Regions from separate parts of the Rhodobacter capsulatus SB 1003 genome, predicted to be linked through region 2. Evidence: riboswitches for the same ligand, from Rfam matches in the RefSeq annotation. Region 2 holds a riboswitch; the other holds the start of a gene.

Region 1 (7,093 bases), 150 kb from region 2:
GAAATCACCTTGGGCAGGGTCAGCGCGGTGAATTCCAGCACCACCCAGGCGGTCTGGCCGTCACCGATCAGCTTGTCGAACAGCAGCACCGCCCGGTTCACCCAATAGACCGAGACCAGCACCAGCGCGAAAAATCCGAAAATCGCCATCAGCTGGGACAGGAGATATCGGTCCAGGCGTTTCAAGGTCGGATCTCTCCCGCGGGGTTTGCCCTTCTCTAGCGCGGGATCACAGCCGGGAAAAGCCCGAAGACCCGGGGTCGCGCAGCTTCCCGCCCATCATCGCGCGGCTATACAATCGCAGTGGCGCCGCATAGGCTTGCGCCGAACCAACCAGCCGCAGGGACTGCCATGATCCACCCCGTCGCCCTTCGTTTCACCGCCTCCGACGCCGAGGCCCTTGCCCCCCGCGAAGGCCGTCTGGCGCTGATCGTGCCGCCCGAGGGCAAGCTGGGCCAGTTGGGGCGCAAGCTTGACCGGCTGACGCGGGGCGCGGTGACGCGGGCGCTGGCCTCCGAGGGCTGGGGCAAGCTGGCGGCGGGTGATTCGCTCGATCTCGGCTTTCCGGGCGGGCTGGCCTGCGAGACGCTGGCGCTGGTCAAGCTGGACCGCCGCGCCAGCGTGGCCGAGGCCCGCAAGGCAGGCGCAACCGTCGCCAAGGGGCTGGGGGAAAAAGGCGCGCTGGTGATCGCCGAGGCGCATCCGCGGGCGGCCGACATTTCCTTTGGCCTCGCGCTGCGGGCCTATCGGTTCGACTACCTGAGCGAGCCGAAAAAGCCCTTCGGCCCGGTCGAGATGATGGTCTCCGCGCCTGAAACCGTCGCCGCCGAGGCCGCGCCGCATGCCGCGCTGGCCGAAGGCGTGTTTTTCACCCGCGATCTGGTGAACGAACCGGCAAACATCCTGACCACCGACGATTTCGCCGCCCGGCTGGCGGCGATGCATGAACTGGGCCTCGAGGTCGAGATCCTGGACGAGGACGAGCTGGAAAAACTCGGCTTCCGCGCGCTGCTGGCGGTGGGGCAAGGCTCGGAAAGCCCGTCGAAGGTCGTGGTGATGCGCTGGCAGGGCGGCGAGCCCGATGCCGCGCCCTTGGCGCTGGTCGGCAAGGGGGTCTGCTTCGACAGCGGCGGGATTTCGATCAAGCCCGCGGCGGGCATGGAAGAAATGACTATGGACATGGGCGGCGCGGCCGTGGTGGCGGGCGTCATGCGCACGCTCGCCCTGCGCAAGGCGCGCGCCAATGTCGTGGGTCTGGTCGGTCTCGTGGAAAACATGCCCGACGGGCGGGCGCAGCGTCCGGGCGATATCGTCAAAAGCCTGAAAGGCGACACGATCGAGGTGGTCAACACCGATGCCGAGGGGCGGATGGTTCTGGCCGATGTGCTGTGGTATGCGCAGGAGCGCTTCGCCCCCGCCGCGGTGATCGATCTGGCGACGCTGACGGGCGCGATCATCGTGGCGCTTGGCCATGATCATGCGGGCATTTTCAGCAATGACGACAAGCTTTCGGGCGATCTTCTGAGCGCCGCGAAATCCGAGGGCGAAGGTGCCTGGCCGATGCCGCTCACCCCCGGCTATGATCCGCTGATCAAGTCGCGGCTGGCCGATATCAAGAACTCCGGCGGGCGCTGGGGCGGCGCGATCACCGCGGCGGCGTTTCTGAAGCGCTTCATCAAGCCCGATGTGCCCTGGTGCCATATCGACATCGCGGGCGTCGCCCTGCCGCCGGGCGAAAGTGCGCTGGCGCCCAAGGGCGCGACCGGCTGGGGGGTGATGACGCTTGACCGGCTGATCCGCACCCGGTTCGAGGCCTGACCCATGCCCGCGCTTTTCTATCACGTCACCCAGTCGCCGGTCGAAGGGGTGGTCGAAACGCTGCTCACCCGCGCCCTGGCGCAGGGCTGGCGGGTGGAATTGCGCGGGGTGTCCCCCGAGCGGATGGACTGGCTGGACCAGAAACTCTGGCTTGGCCCCGAGGAAGACTTTCTGCCGCACGGGCTGGCGGGCGGGCCGCATGATGCGCTGCAACCCGTGCTCTTGACCACCTCCCCGCGCCCCGAGGGGCGGCAGGCGGTGATGACGCTCGACGGCGCCGAGGTCACCCCCGCCGAGGTGGCGGCGGCCGAACGGGTCTGGATCCTGTTCGACGGCCGCGACGAAACCGCCGTCGCCCGCGCCCGCGATCAGTGGAAGGCGCTGACCGGGGCGGGCACCGCGGCGCAATACTGGCGCGAGGAAAGCGGGCGCTGGCAGAAGAAGGCCGAAAAGTAGCGCCCCCTCGCGCCCCCCCCGCAAAACACAGTTTTCGCTTGCAGCTTTGGCGCGGGGCCTTATGGTCCGGTCTCACCTCGGGGTGCTCTGTCAGGGGCTGAGATGCGTTTTCGCAAACCCGTTGAACCTGAACCGGTTAAGACCGGCGGAGGGAAGGTATCCGGGCACTCTCCCGGCCTGACCCCGCCCGTCACGCCATTGGAGAGAAAGATGAAAACTGCTCTGATGCTGGCGGGTTGCGTGCTTGCCGCAACCCCTGTTCTGGCCGGGGACAAACCCGTCCTCACCGTCTATGCGCCCGATTACTTCACCAGTGAATGGGGCCCCGGCCCGGCGATCGAAAAGGGTTTCGAGGCGGACTGCGGCTGCGATCTGCAATTCGTCGCGGGCGATGTGCTGCCGCGGCTGATGCTGGAAGGCGCGAAGACCGAGGCCGATGTGGCGATCGGGCTGAACACCGACATCACCGCCCGCGCCCGGGCGACCGGGCTTTTCGCGCCCCATCATCAGGATCTGTCGCGGCTGAGCCTGCCGATTGCCTGGGCGGATGACACCTTCCTGCCCTTTGACTGGTCCGAGGTCGCCTTTGTCTATGACAAGACGAAACTGACCGCCCCGCCGCAATCCTTTGCCGCGCTTCTCGACGCCCCCGACGACGCCTTCAAGATCGCCCTCGAAGACCCGCGCTCGTCCACCGCCGGGCTCGCGCTGCTTCTGTGGGTCAAGCACATCTATGGCGACAAGGCGGGCGAGGCCTGGGCGAAGCTTGCGCCCAAGGTGCTGACCGTGACGCCGGATTGGTCCGAGGCTTACGGGCTTTTCACCGAGGGCGAGGCCGACATGGTCCTGTCCTTCACCACCTCGCCCGCCTATCACCGCATCGCCGAACAGGATGACAGCAAGGCGGCGGCGATCTTCCCCGAGGGGCATTATTTCTACACCGAACTGGCGGCGCAGCTGAAGACCTCGGACCAGCCGGAGCTGGCGCAGAAATTCATGGATTACATCCTCTCGGACGGGTTTCAGGGCATGATCGCCACGGCGAACTGGTCCTATCCGGTGATCGAGAAACCCGGCTTCCTGCCCGAGGGGTTCGCCACCCTGCCCCGCCCCGCCAAGACCTTCTTTTACACCGAAACCGAGGCCGAGGCCCTGCGCGGCCCGGCGCTGGAAGAATGGCGCGCGAATTTCGGCAAATGATCCCGGCGGCATCGGCGGCGGTCCTGGTGGCCGCGCTGGTGCTGGCCCCCCTCGGCGCGGTGATGATCCGCGCCGGGGGGCTTTCGGCGCTGAGCGCCGCCGATCTTGCGGCCCTGCGCTTCACGCTCTGGCAGGCCGCGCTCTCGGCGCTTTTCTCCTGCCTGCTGGCGATCCCGCTCGCCCGGGCGCTGCACCGGCGCCGCTTTCCCGGCCGCGGCCTGTTCATCGCCGCGCTTGGGGCGCCGTTCCTGTTGCCCACCCTTGTCGCGGTGATGGGGCTTCTCGCCATCTTCGGCCGTCGCGGGCTGCTCAATGGCGCTCTGGACGCGCTGAACCTGCCCGGCGTGTCGATCTATGGGCCCTGGGGGGTGGTGCTGGGCCATCTGTTCCTGAACCTGCCCCTGGCAACGCGGATGCTGCTGCAGGGCTGGCAGGCGATCCCGGCCGAGCGGGTGCGGCTGGCGCTGTCGCTGGGTCTTGGCCCGGCGGACATCGCAAGGCATCTGGAGGCGCGGATGCTGCGCGCCGTCCTGCCCGGGGCCTTTCTGGCGATTTTCCTTGTGTGCCTCTCGTCCTTCGCCGTCGCGCTGACGCTGGGCGGCGGTCCCCGCGCCTCGACGCTCGAGGTGGCGATCTATCAGGCCTTCCGCTTTGACGCCGATCCGGGCCGGGCCGCGGCGCTTGCGGTGCTGCAGGTCGCGCTGGCGCTGGCGGCGCTGGGCATCGCCGCGCGGCTGACCCTGCCGCCCGGCTTTGGCGCGGGGCTCGACCGGGTCTTGCCGGTGCCCCTGGCGCCGGGGCTGCCGCATCGGATCGGGGATGCGCTGATCCTGAGTGCCGCCGCAGCCTTCCTGCTCTCGCCTCTGGCAGCCATCGCGCTGCGCGGCCTGCCCGCGCTGGCCGATCTGCCCGCACAGGTCTGGCAGGCGGCTTTCACCTCGGTCTGGCTGGCGCTCGGCGCCGCGGCGCTGACGATGGTGCTGGCGCTGCCGCTGGCTTTGGCCGCGCCGCGCCACATCTGGGCCGAGCCCGCGGCGATGCTGCCGATGGCGGCCTCCTCGCTCGTCCTTGGCACCGGGCTGTTCCTGATCGCCCAGCCCTTCGTCGCGCCGACCGCGCTGGCCCTGCCGGTGACGCTTTTGACCAATGCCGCGCTCAGCCTGCCCTTTGCGCTGCGCCTGCTTCTGCCCGAGGTCCGCGCGCTGCAGGCCGATTACGACCGGCTGGCCGACAGCCTGAACCTGCGCGGCCTGGCCCGGCTGCGGTTCCTCACCCTGCCCCGGCTGGCCCGGCCGACGGGCTTTGCCGCGGGGATTGCCGCGGCCTTTTCGATGGGCGATCTGGGCGCCATCTCGCTGTTTTCCGATGGCCGCAGCCAGACCCTGCCGCTTGCCGTCTATCAGCTGATGGGCAGCTATCGCATGGATCAGGCCGCGGGCGCGGCTTGCCTTTTGATGGCGCTGACCTTTGCCCTTTATGCCGCCTGTGACCGGATCGGAGCCCATGCTGACCCTCGATAACCTCCTGATCGAACAGGATGATTTCCGCCTGAGCGCGGATTTCGCCATCCCCCCGGCCGCGCGGGTGGCGCTTTTGGGCCCCTCGGGCGCGGGGAAATCGACGCTGCTTGCGACGCTGGCGGGGTTTCTGGCGCCCGGCCGTGGCCGGATCCTGTGGCGCGGCGCCGACATCACCGGTCTGGCGCCGGGGGCGCGGCCGCTCTCGATCCTGTTTCAGGACCAGAACCTGTTTCCGCATCTGAACGTGGCGCAGAACCTCGGGCTTGGCCTGTCGCCAAAGCTGCGGCTGGCCCGTGCCGATCACGCGCAGATCGCGGCGGCGCTCGACCGGGTCGGGCTTTCGGGGCTGGGGGATCGGCGGCCCGCGACGCTTTCGGGCGGGCAGCAAAGCCGGGTGGCGCTGGCGCGCTGTCTGTTGCGGGCGAAACCGCTTCTGCTTCTGGACGAGCCCTTTGCCGCGCTGGGCCCCGCGCTCAAATCCGACATGCTGGCGCTGGTGGCCGAGATCGCCGCGGACCAGCACGCCACCGTGCTGATGGTCAGCCACGAGCCCGCCGATGCCGTCGCGCTTTGCCCGCAAACCGTGCTGGTGGCCGAGGGCGTCGCCCATCCGCCCGCCGCCACCGCGGGCCTTCTGGCTGATCCGCCGCCCGCCCTTGCCGCCTATCTGGGCAAATGATCGAAAAAGCCGCCCAATCACTGCAACTTGGGTTCTCAACCGTCTTTCCGGCCTGTATAGAAAGGGCGATTTCGCGGCCTTGCCGCATCTGCCGGATGGAAGACCATGCTCACCAAATATGCCCTTCTTGCCCTTGCCGCGCTGAGCCTGACCGCCTGCGGCCCTTCGCCTGAAGAAGAAGCCGCCGCCGAGCCCGCGCCGACCCCGCACATGACGCAGCCGGTGTTCCAGACCGGCGTGCTGGAAAACCGCTCGCCCGACACCTGCCACGCGGCGCAATATGCCTCGGCGCTGGGGCAGCCCGCGGCGATCATCCCGACGCTGGGCATCACCGATCCGGTCAACGTGATCGAATGGCGGGGCATCGAGCCGCAGGAATACAATTCGCACCGCGTGGTGTTCCGCCTTGATCCGAAAGGCAACATCTTCAACATCGACTGCGGTTGAGCCGATGCGGGCGAAAGCTCTTGCCCGGCTGGCGGTCGGTCTGACGCTGGTCAGCCTGTCCTCGGGCTGTTTTCTGGTCGTGCCGGTGCCGCTGGGCACTGCCGTCGTGCCGCCCGCCACCGCGCCTTCCGGGCCCGACAACTGCGGCGCGGCCGGGCTGAAGGATCTGATCGGGCAGCCGAAATCCGCGCTGGACGGGCGCGATCTGGCGGCCGGGACCCGGGTCCTGCATCCCGGTCAGCCGGTGACGATGGAGTACAGCGCGACGCGGCTGAACATCCTGATCAACCGCAAGGGGCGGATTTCCAGCCTGAATTGCGGCTGAGCGGGCCGGGATCGCAAAAGCAAAGGGGGCCGCGGCCCCCTTTTTCATTGCAGCTTGAAGCGGCCGTGGCAGTCCTTGCAGGCCGCCTGCACCGGCGCCAGCGTGTCCGCCAGCGCCCCGGGCTCCGACCCGTCCAGCGCCGCCGCGGTCTTCACCAGCTTCGCCGTCTTTTGCCGGAATTCCGACGGCGCGGCCCAGATCTCGGGCAGCGCCTGCGAGGCCGGATCCTCGGCGCGGCTGCGGAACGCCGGGGCCAGTTCCCCGGCCCCCGCCTGCAGCGCCGCGATCGCCGCCGCGACCCTGTCGGCCGCGAAGGGCTGCGCCCCCGAAGCGGCCTCGGTCAACAGTTTCATCTGCGCCTTGTAGCCCTGCATCAGCTCGACCCGGGCCCTGACCTCCGGGTTGCTGACGCCCTCGGCGGCATAGACGATGCCCCCGACAAGAGCCAAGGCGACGGTCAGGCCAAGATGAATGGCCACATACAGTCGTCGTTTCAATTGCATGAAGTTCTCCCTCTTCATGCCTCCACATGAGAGCGGAAGGGGGCACATGGCAAGCGCCGCGCTGATCACGAAAAGGAAAGCCCCGCCCGGGTTGGGGCGGGGCTCTCGGTGCGAAAGAGCGCCCCGGCGAACGAACTGGGTGGGGG
Region 2 (7,093 bases):
ATCTGATGCAGCTCGAAGTTCCGAAACGCCCCCGAGACCGCCGCGACCTGCCCCGTCGCCACCGCGGGGGTCAGCGCGAAATTGACGTTGATCGTCTCGACCTCGGCGGGATCGACGCCGTTGTGGCGCAGCATCCGCTGCATCAGCGCCGCCTCGATCCCCGCCAGCGAATAGCCGACCTTGCGACCGCGCAGATCGGCCATGGTGTGCACCGGCCCCGCCGCATCGGCCATGACGCAGTAAAGCGGCGCATTGATCAGCGTTCCGACCCGTTTCAGGCCCAGCCCCGCGGCATGCTGAAGATACAGCTGCGGCTGGTAGCTGACCGCCAGATCGACCTGCCCGGCGGCGGCCATCTTCGGCGGGTCGGACGGGTCGGCGGGCGGGATCAGCGTCACGTCCAGCCCGGCCTCGGTGAAATAGCCGCGCTCGGCGGCGACGATGATCGGCCCGTGATCGGGGTTCACGAACCAATCGAGCATGACCGAGAGGCTCTCGGCGGCCTCGGCCCGGGGGGCCAGCAGCAAAAGGGCAAGCAGAAGCGGTTTCATCTTACGACCTCATCGAAAAGAAATGATCCAGCGGGCCATGGCCTTGTCCGACCGAAAGCCGGTCGGCCGCGGCGATGGCGCGCAGCGTATAGGCGCGGGCGGCGGCGGCGGCCTGGCGCAGATCGGGGATGCGGGCCAGCTGCGTCGCCCAGGCCGAAGACAGGGTGCAGCCGGTGCCATGGGTGTTTTTCGTCTCGACCCGCGGCGCCTCGAACCAGACCTCGCCCGCGGCATCGAGCAGCAGATCGGGGCAGATGGCCCCGGGCAGATGCCCGCCCTTGAGATAGACCGCCCGCGCGCCCAGCACCCGAAGCCCGCGGGCCTGCGCGACCATCTCGGCCCGGCCTTGCGCCACGGCGCAGCCCAGAAGATCGGCCGCTTCGGGCAGGTTCGGGGTGATCACCGCGGCGCGGGGCAGCAGGATCTGGCGCAGGGCGGTGACGGCATCCATCGCCAGAAGCCGGTCGCCGCCCTTGGCCACCATCACCGGATCAAGGACGAGGGGGGCCGAAAGCCCCTCGAGCGCGGCGGCCACGGCGGCGATGATCGCGCTGTCGCCCAGCATCCCGATTTTCACCGCATCGATGCGGATATCGGCCCGGATCGCGGCGATCTGCGCCGTGACCATCGCGGGGCGGATCGGATCGACGGCGGTGACGCCGCGGGTGTTTTGCGCCGTCAGCGCGGTCAGCGCCGCCATCGCATAGCCGCCATTGGCGGAAATCGCTTTCAGATCGGCCTGAATCCCCGCCCCGCCCGAGGGGTCGGAGCCGGCAATCGACAGAATGTTGGGGATCATCGCGGCCTCCAGTCCTGCACGAGTGCCCGGCAGGCGGCTTCGGCGTCGGGGGCGCGGGTGACGGCGGAAACGACGGCCATCCCGGCCACGCCCGCGGCTTTCAGCGCCGGAATGTCGGCCCGGGTCAGCCCGCCGATGGCGAGCGTCGGCACCGCGACCAGCCGGGCGATCCGGGCCAGCCCGTCAAAGCCTATGGGCGCGGCGGCATCGGGTTTCGTCGCCGTCGCCCGCACCGGCCCCGCGCCGATGTAATCGACGCAGCCGGGAAGGCGGCTGGCCTGCGCCTCGGTCTCGATCGAGAGCCCCAGCAGCATCCCCGCCCCGATCCGGGCGCGGATGGCAACGGGGTCGCCGTCGCCCTGCCCGATATGCAGCCCGTCCGCCCCGGCGGCGATGGCCACTTCGATCCGGTCATTCAGGAAGAGCTTCACCCCATGCGCCCGCATCTCGGGCAACAGCTGCCGGGCGAGCGCCAGCAGATCTGCATCGGAGGCGGTCTTGTCGCGCAACTGCACCGCGCGGGCGCCGCCGCGGGCCGCGGCCCGGGCCTGATCGGGCACGGAAAGCGCCGCCCCCGGGTCGGTGATGACATAGACGGGCCCGATCATGCCGCGCGCACCTTTGCCCCGGCACTCAGCGCCTCGGGCGTCAGATTGGCCAGCGCGTCAAGGAAGGCCACGGCGAAACTGCCCGGGCCCTTGGCCTCCCTTGCGGCGATCTCGCCCGCCAGACCGTAATAGGCCAGCGCCGCCACCGTGGCCTCAAGCGGCTTTTGCCCGACCAGAAAGGCGCCGATCACCCCGTTGAGCGAACAGCCGAGCGCCGTCACCTGCGGCATCAGCGCATGGCCATTGCCGATGCGGAAGGCGCGGCTCCCGTCGGTGACGTAATCGACGGGCCCCGAGACCGCGACGACGCCGCCCGTCCGCGCGGCCAGTTGCGCCGCCGCCACCTCGGCCGCCGCGACCGTGTCGCGCGCATCGACGCCATGCGCCTGCCCGCCCAGCCCCGCCAGCGCCAGGATCTCCGAGGCATTGGCGCGGATCACCGTCGGGCGCAGATCGAGCAGCCTAGCGCAGAGATCCTTGCGGAACTGCGTCGCGCCGATGCCGACCGGATCGAGCACCCAGGGCCGGTTCAGCCGGTGCATCATCCGCGCCGCCTGCACCATGCCTTCGGCCCAGTCGGCATCCGCCGTGCCGATATTCACCGTCAGCGCGCCGCAGAGCGCGGCAAATTCCGCCACCTCGGGCAAAGCATGCAGCATCGCGGGCGAGGCCCCAACGGCCAGCTGCACATTCGCCATCACGTTCATCGCGACGAAATTGGTGATGTTGTGCACAAGCGGCGCAGTGGCCCGCATCTGCGCAAGCGGCTGTCCCACAGCTGCGAACGATCCGGTTTCGGTCATCGGTCCTCCCATGACGCGGAAGACCGAAGCCGGGCGGACGCTGGGTCCGACACCGGTTGCGGACTCCCTACGCCAGCATGATCTGGTTCAGGTTCAAAGGGTGCTTCTCAGCCCGGATGCCCGGACGCCCCTGTCGCAAGGGCAGGGAAGCACGGATGGCGGGGCTTGTCCAGTGGCCGGGGACAGGATGTTTCCGCCGCGGCCGCGCGGATTGCCGCTCCTGTCGCGGCTGCGAGCGGGGCCTTTGATCCCGATCAAGGCGGGGCGGCGCCGTCTGCGCTAACAGGGATGCTGTTTCGTGACGATGATGCGGGCCCTTGGGCCGTGGCTTGGGGTTGGCGCCGGGGGACCGGCACAAGAAGACGCGCCCGCAGGGGTGCCACGATCTGGACGTTGCGAATGATATCCGAACATCAAGGCCAGTTTGCCCCTCCGGCGGCGGAAGAGGCCGCCCGCGCCGATCTGACCGCGCTGACACGGTTCCTGCAGGCGAACGAGACCCGGCTGATCGAGATGCACATCGCCTATTCGATCACCCGCAGCTACAATGCCCATGTCTCGACGCTGCCCGAGGCCTGGCGGGCCTCGGTGCAGGGGCTCAATGGCGCCATCGCGCTGATGCTGGAAACCCGCGGCGCCGCCGAGGCCGATTACGACAGCGACATCGGCGGGGATCCCTCGACCGCCTATGGCATCGAGGTCGCCCGCAGGCACGGGCTGCGCGGCGTGCCGCTGGCGATGTTTCTGAGCAATTTCAAGGGCTACCGTGACAGCTATCTGCGGCTGGTGCAGATGACGGGCTTTCCCGCCGCGACCGAGACGCTGTATCTGCGGCTGTTGCGCGGCTTTTTCGACCGCGCCGAAATCGGCATCTGCACGCAATGGGGGCGCGGTGTCGTCGATGCCGGTCAGGAACAGCTTCTGGCGGAAAACCAGCGCGTCGTGACCGAAAAGAACAAGTATCTGACGATTTTCGAAAGCATCCAGACCCCGGTCTTCCTGATCGATGCCGAGGGCGCGATCGAGAACATGAACCATGCCGCGGCGCTGCTTTTGTCGAAGGATGTCGTGCCCGGCTCGGTCTATTACGGCGCGGCGGCGCGGCGCAGCTTTCAGGGGCTGTTCGGGCTTGATCCGCGCGGCATCGGCCCGCTTTTGCCCGAACACGAGATCGACACGATCGACGGGCGGCGCTGGGTCTCGGTCTCGACGCAGGAAATGCTGGATGTGTCGCGCAAGTTTCTGGGCACGGTGATCAGCTTCACCGATGTCACCGACGAGCGCCGCGCCCGCGAGGAGGCCGAGGCGCTGGCCCGGGCGAAGACCGATTTCCTGGCGACGATGAGCCACGAGATCCGCACCCCCATCCATTCCATCGGCGGCATCGTCGAGCTGTTGCGGCAGGACGACTTGCCGCCGCGCGCGGCGGGCTATGTCGAGGCGATCGACCGCTCGGCCCGGGTGCTGACCTCGATCGTCTCGGAGATCCTCGATTATTCCCGCATCGAGGCGGGCGGGATGATGCTGGAACGGGTGGATTTTCCGCTGGGCGAGGTGACGGCCGAGGTCGCCCGGGTGATCGAGCCGCTGGTGGCGCGCAAGCCCGGGCTGGTGCTGCATGTCGATGCCCCGGCCGATCTGCCCTGCGTCAGCGGCGATCCGGCGAAGCTGCGGCAGATCCTGCTCAATCTGGCGGGCAATGCGGTGAAATTCACCGAGGCGGGGGCGGTGGTGATCGGGCTTGACCTGATCTCGCGCAGCCCGGGGCGGGTGCTGGTGCGGTTTTCGGTGCGCGACACCGGCCCGGGCATCGCGTCCGAGCGGCTGGAGCAGATCTTCCGCCCCTTCACCCAATCCGACAGCTCGATCGAGCGCAAGCATGGCGGCACCGGGCTGGGGCTGGCGATCTCGCGCAGGCTGGCCGAGCTGATGGGGGCGGAGCTGACGGTCGAAAGCCATCCGGGCGAGGGCAGTTGTTTCCGGCTGGCGGTGTCCCTTGATCTGGCGGCGCGGCAGGGGGCGGATTGCGCCCGGGCGCGGGCCAAGGCGCAGGCGCTGCCCGCGAAGGCGCTGCGGTTGCTGATCGTCGAGGATGACGCGGTGAACCGGCTGGTGACCGAGACGCTGTTGCGTCAGGCCGGGCATCAGCTGCGGCTGGCCGAGACCGGCGAGGCGGCGTTGCAGGCCCTGGCGGGGCAGGCGTTCGATCTGGTGCTGACCGATCTCAACCTGCCCGATCTGAGCGGCTTCGATCTGGGCCGGGCGATCCGCGCCCATGCCGATCCGGCGATTGCGCGGCTGCCGATCGCGGCGCTGTCGGCGCATGGGCCCGCGGTCGATGCGGCGGCGCTGGCGGCGGCGGGGATCGGCGGCTTTCTGGCGAAACCCTTCGCCTTTGCCCGGCTGGAAGATCTGCTGCGCCGGTTGACCGGCTTTGCCTCGCCGCGGCCGGTCGGCTCGGGCGGGCCTTTGCGGGACGACGGCGCGGGGCAGGGCGCGGGATTGGTCGATCTGACGGTGCTGCGCGGCCATGCCGAGGCGCTGGGGACGGGGCCGACCGGGCGGATCGTCGCCACGTTCAAGGCCAGTCTGGGGCATACTGCGGCGGCGCTGGAAACGGCGGTCGGGGCGGAGCGCTGGAACGAGGTGGCGATGATCGCGCATCGGCTGAAAAGCTCGGCGCGGCATGTGGGGCTGCGCGCGCTGGCCGAGGAGGCCGAACGGGCCGAGATGCTGGCCTCTGCCTCCGGGCGGCGCAGTGCGGATCTGGCCGGGCCGGTGGCCGATCTGGTGCTGTCGTGCCGCTCGGCGGTGGGGCTGGTCGAGGCGATCTGGGCCGAAATCGCGGGCTGAGTCCCCAGGTTTCGGGCGGATCGGGAAAGGCACTGCCTTTCCCCGCCCGCTGGCGCATCACCTGTGCCAAGACCGTTTCCCCAAGCACGACAGAGGCCTGCGCCCAGCCCCGGCGGCGCGAATGCGCCCGCCGATGGCGGGGCGGGCGCAGGCCGAGGGCCTTTGGGCCCCCGGCGGTCACGGGACTTCTGGTCCGCATGACCTCGGCGATGGCCTCGGTCAGGGCAGTGCCGCTCAGGCCGAAAACACGTAGCCCAGCCCGTGCACGGTGACGATCAGCCGGGGCTTGGCCGGATCGGGCTCGATCTTGCGGCGCACCCGCCGCACCAGCACGTCGATGGTGCGATCGAAGCTTTCATGCCCGCGGCGGCTGACATGCGTCATCAGCTGATCGCGGCTCAGCACCTGCCCCGGATGGGTGACGAAGGTGGCCAGCAGTTCGAATTCCGCCCTTGTCATCTTCACCGCCTCGCCCGCCGGGTCGCTCAGCGTCCAATGCGCGATGTCAAGCGTCCAGCCCTCGAAGCTCTTGCGCGACTCATCCGCCTTCACCACCCGCGCCGCCGTCACTCGGCGCGCCAGATTGCGCGTGCGCGGCAGGATCTCGCGCATGTTGTAGGGCTTGGTCACGTAATCATCGGCGCCCAGTTCCAGCGCCACGATCCGGTCCACATCCTCGCGCCGCGAGGTGACCATGATCACCCCCACCTCGGATTGCCGCCGCAATTCGCGCAAAAGCGACAGCCCGTCCTCGCCCGGAAGGTTGATGTCGAGCAGGATCACGTCGACATCGCCCCGCGCGAAGATGCGGCGCATCTCTTCGCCGTCGCCCGCCTCGCTGACGCGGTGATTGTCCTTCACCAGATAGGCGGCCAGCGTCTGCCGCCCCACCGGATCATCTTCGACGACAAGGATATGATAGGACGTCTTCATCACGGCCCCTTTGCCCCGTCATCGCGCCAAAAGCCCCGCCGGGCAATGATTTTCGCACGATTTCCCGTGGTTTTTCCGGGTTTTAACATCCTGTTCACATGATTTTTCATCCTGTTCACAACCGGACGCAACGCGGTTCACATCGCGGGTCCAGACAGGGACTCGAACGGGGTCGGACCGTGGCAAGACCGGAGGCGAAAGTGATCAGGAAAATCTGGGGCGTGATGCGCAGGCCCAGCACGCGCTGGGGGCTGGGCACGTTGGTGCTGGGCGGGGCCTTCGTCGGCGCGCTGGGCTGGAACGGCTTTCACTATGCGGTCGAGCAGACGACGACGACGAAATTCTGTCTGTCCTGCCACTCGATGCAGGGCAATTACGAAGAATACAAGACCACCGTCCATTACGTGAACCCGATGGGCGTGCGCGCCGAATGCGCCGATTGCCACGTGCCGAAATCGGGCTGGCGGCTTTACCGGGCCAAGGTGCTGGCCGCGAAGGATCTGTGGGGCGAGATCACCGGCAAGGTCGACACGCCCGAGAAATTCG

What was found. Region 2 has a riboswitch for thiamine pyrophosphate ahead of thiM (hydroxyethylthiazole kinase). Riboswitches for the same ligand answer to the same signal wherever they lie in the genome.
Region 1: it holds a riboswitch for thiamine pyrophosphate, as region 2 does, so the genes downstream of both, thiB (thiamine ABC transporter substrate binding subunit) here and thiM (hydroxyethylthiazole kinase) in region 2, are expected to answer to the same signal.

Annotation. Positions count from the first base shown of each region.
Region 1 is NC_014034.1:2,887,156-2,894,248, forward strand. Features, by position in the region: gene lptF (LPS export ABC transporter permease LptF) at 1-185, opposite strand, end outside; gene RCAP_RS13350 (leucyl aminopeptidase) at 351-1,817, shown strand; gene RCAP_RS13355 (DNA polymerase III subunit chi) at 1,821-2,273, shown strand; TPP riboswitch at 2,342-2,444, shown strand; gene thiB (thiamine ABC transporter substrate binding subunit) at 2,484-3,473, shown strand; gene RCAP_RS13365 (thiamine/thiamine pyrophosphate ABC transporter permease ThiP) at 3,449-4,993, shown strand; gene RCAP_RS13370 (thiamine ABC transporter ATP-binding protein) at 4,977-5,672, shown strand; gene RCAP_RS13375 (hypothetical protein) at 5,778-6,119, shown strand; gene RCAP_RS13380 (I78 family peptidase inhibitor) at 6,124-6,444, shown strand; gene RCAP_RS18615 (cytochrome c) at 6,489-6,947, opposite strand.
Region 2 is NC_014034.1:3,036,561-3,043,653, reverse strand. Features, by position in the region: gene RCAP_RS14125 (ABC transporter substrate-binding protein) at 1-551, opposite strand, end outside; gene thiD (bifunctional hydroxymethylpyrimidine kinase/phosphomethylpyrimidine kinase) at 553-1,350, opposite strand; gene thiE (thiamine phosphate synthase) at 1,347-1,958, opposite strand; gene thiM (hydroxyethylthiazole kinase) at 1,955-2,761, opposite strand; TPP riboswitch at 2,808-2,903, opposite strand; gene RCAP_RS14105 (ATP-binding protein) at 3,161-5,614, shown strand; gene dorR (two-component system response regulator DorR) at 5,849-6,547, opposite strand; gene torC (pentaheme c-type cytochrome TorC) at 6,748-7,093, shown strand, end outside.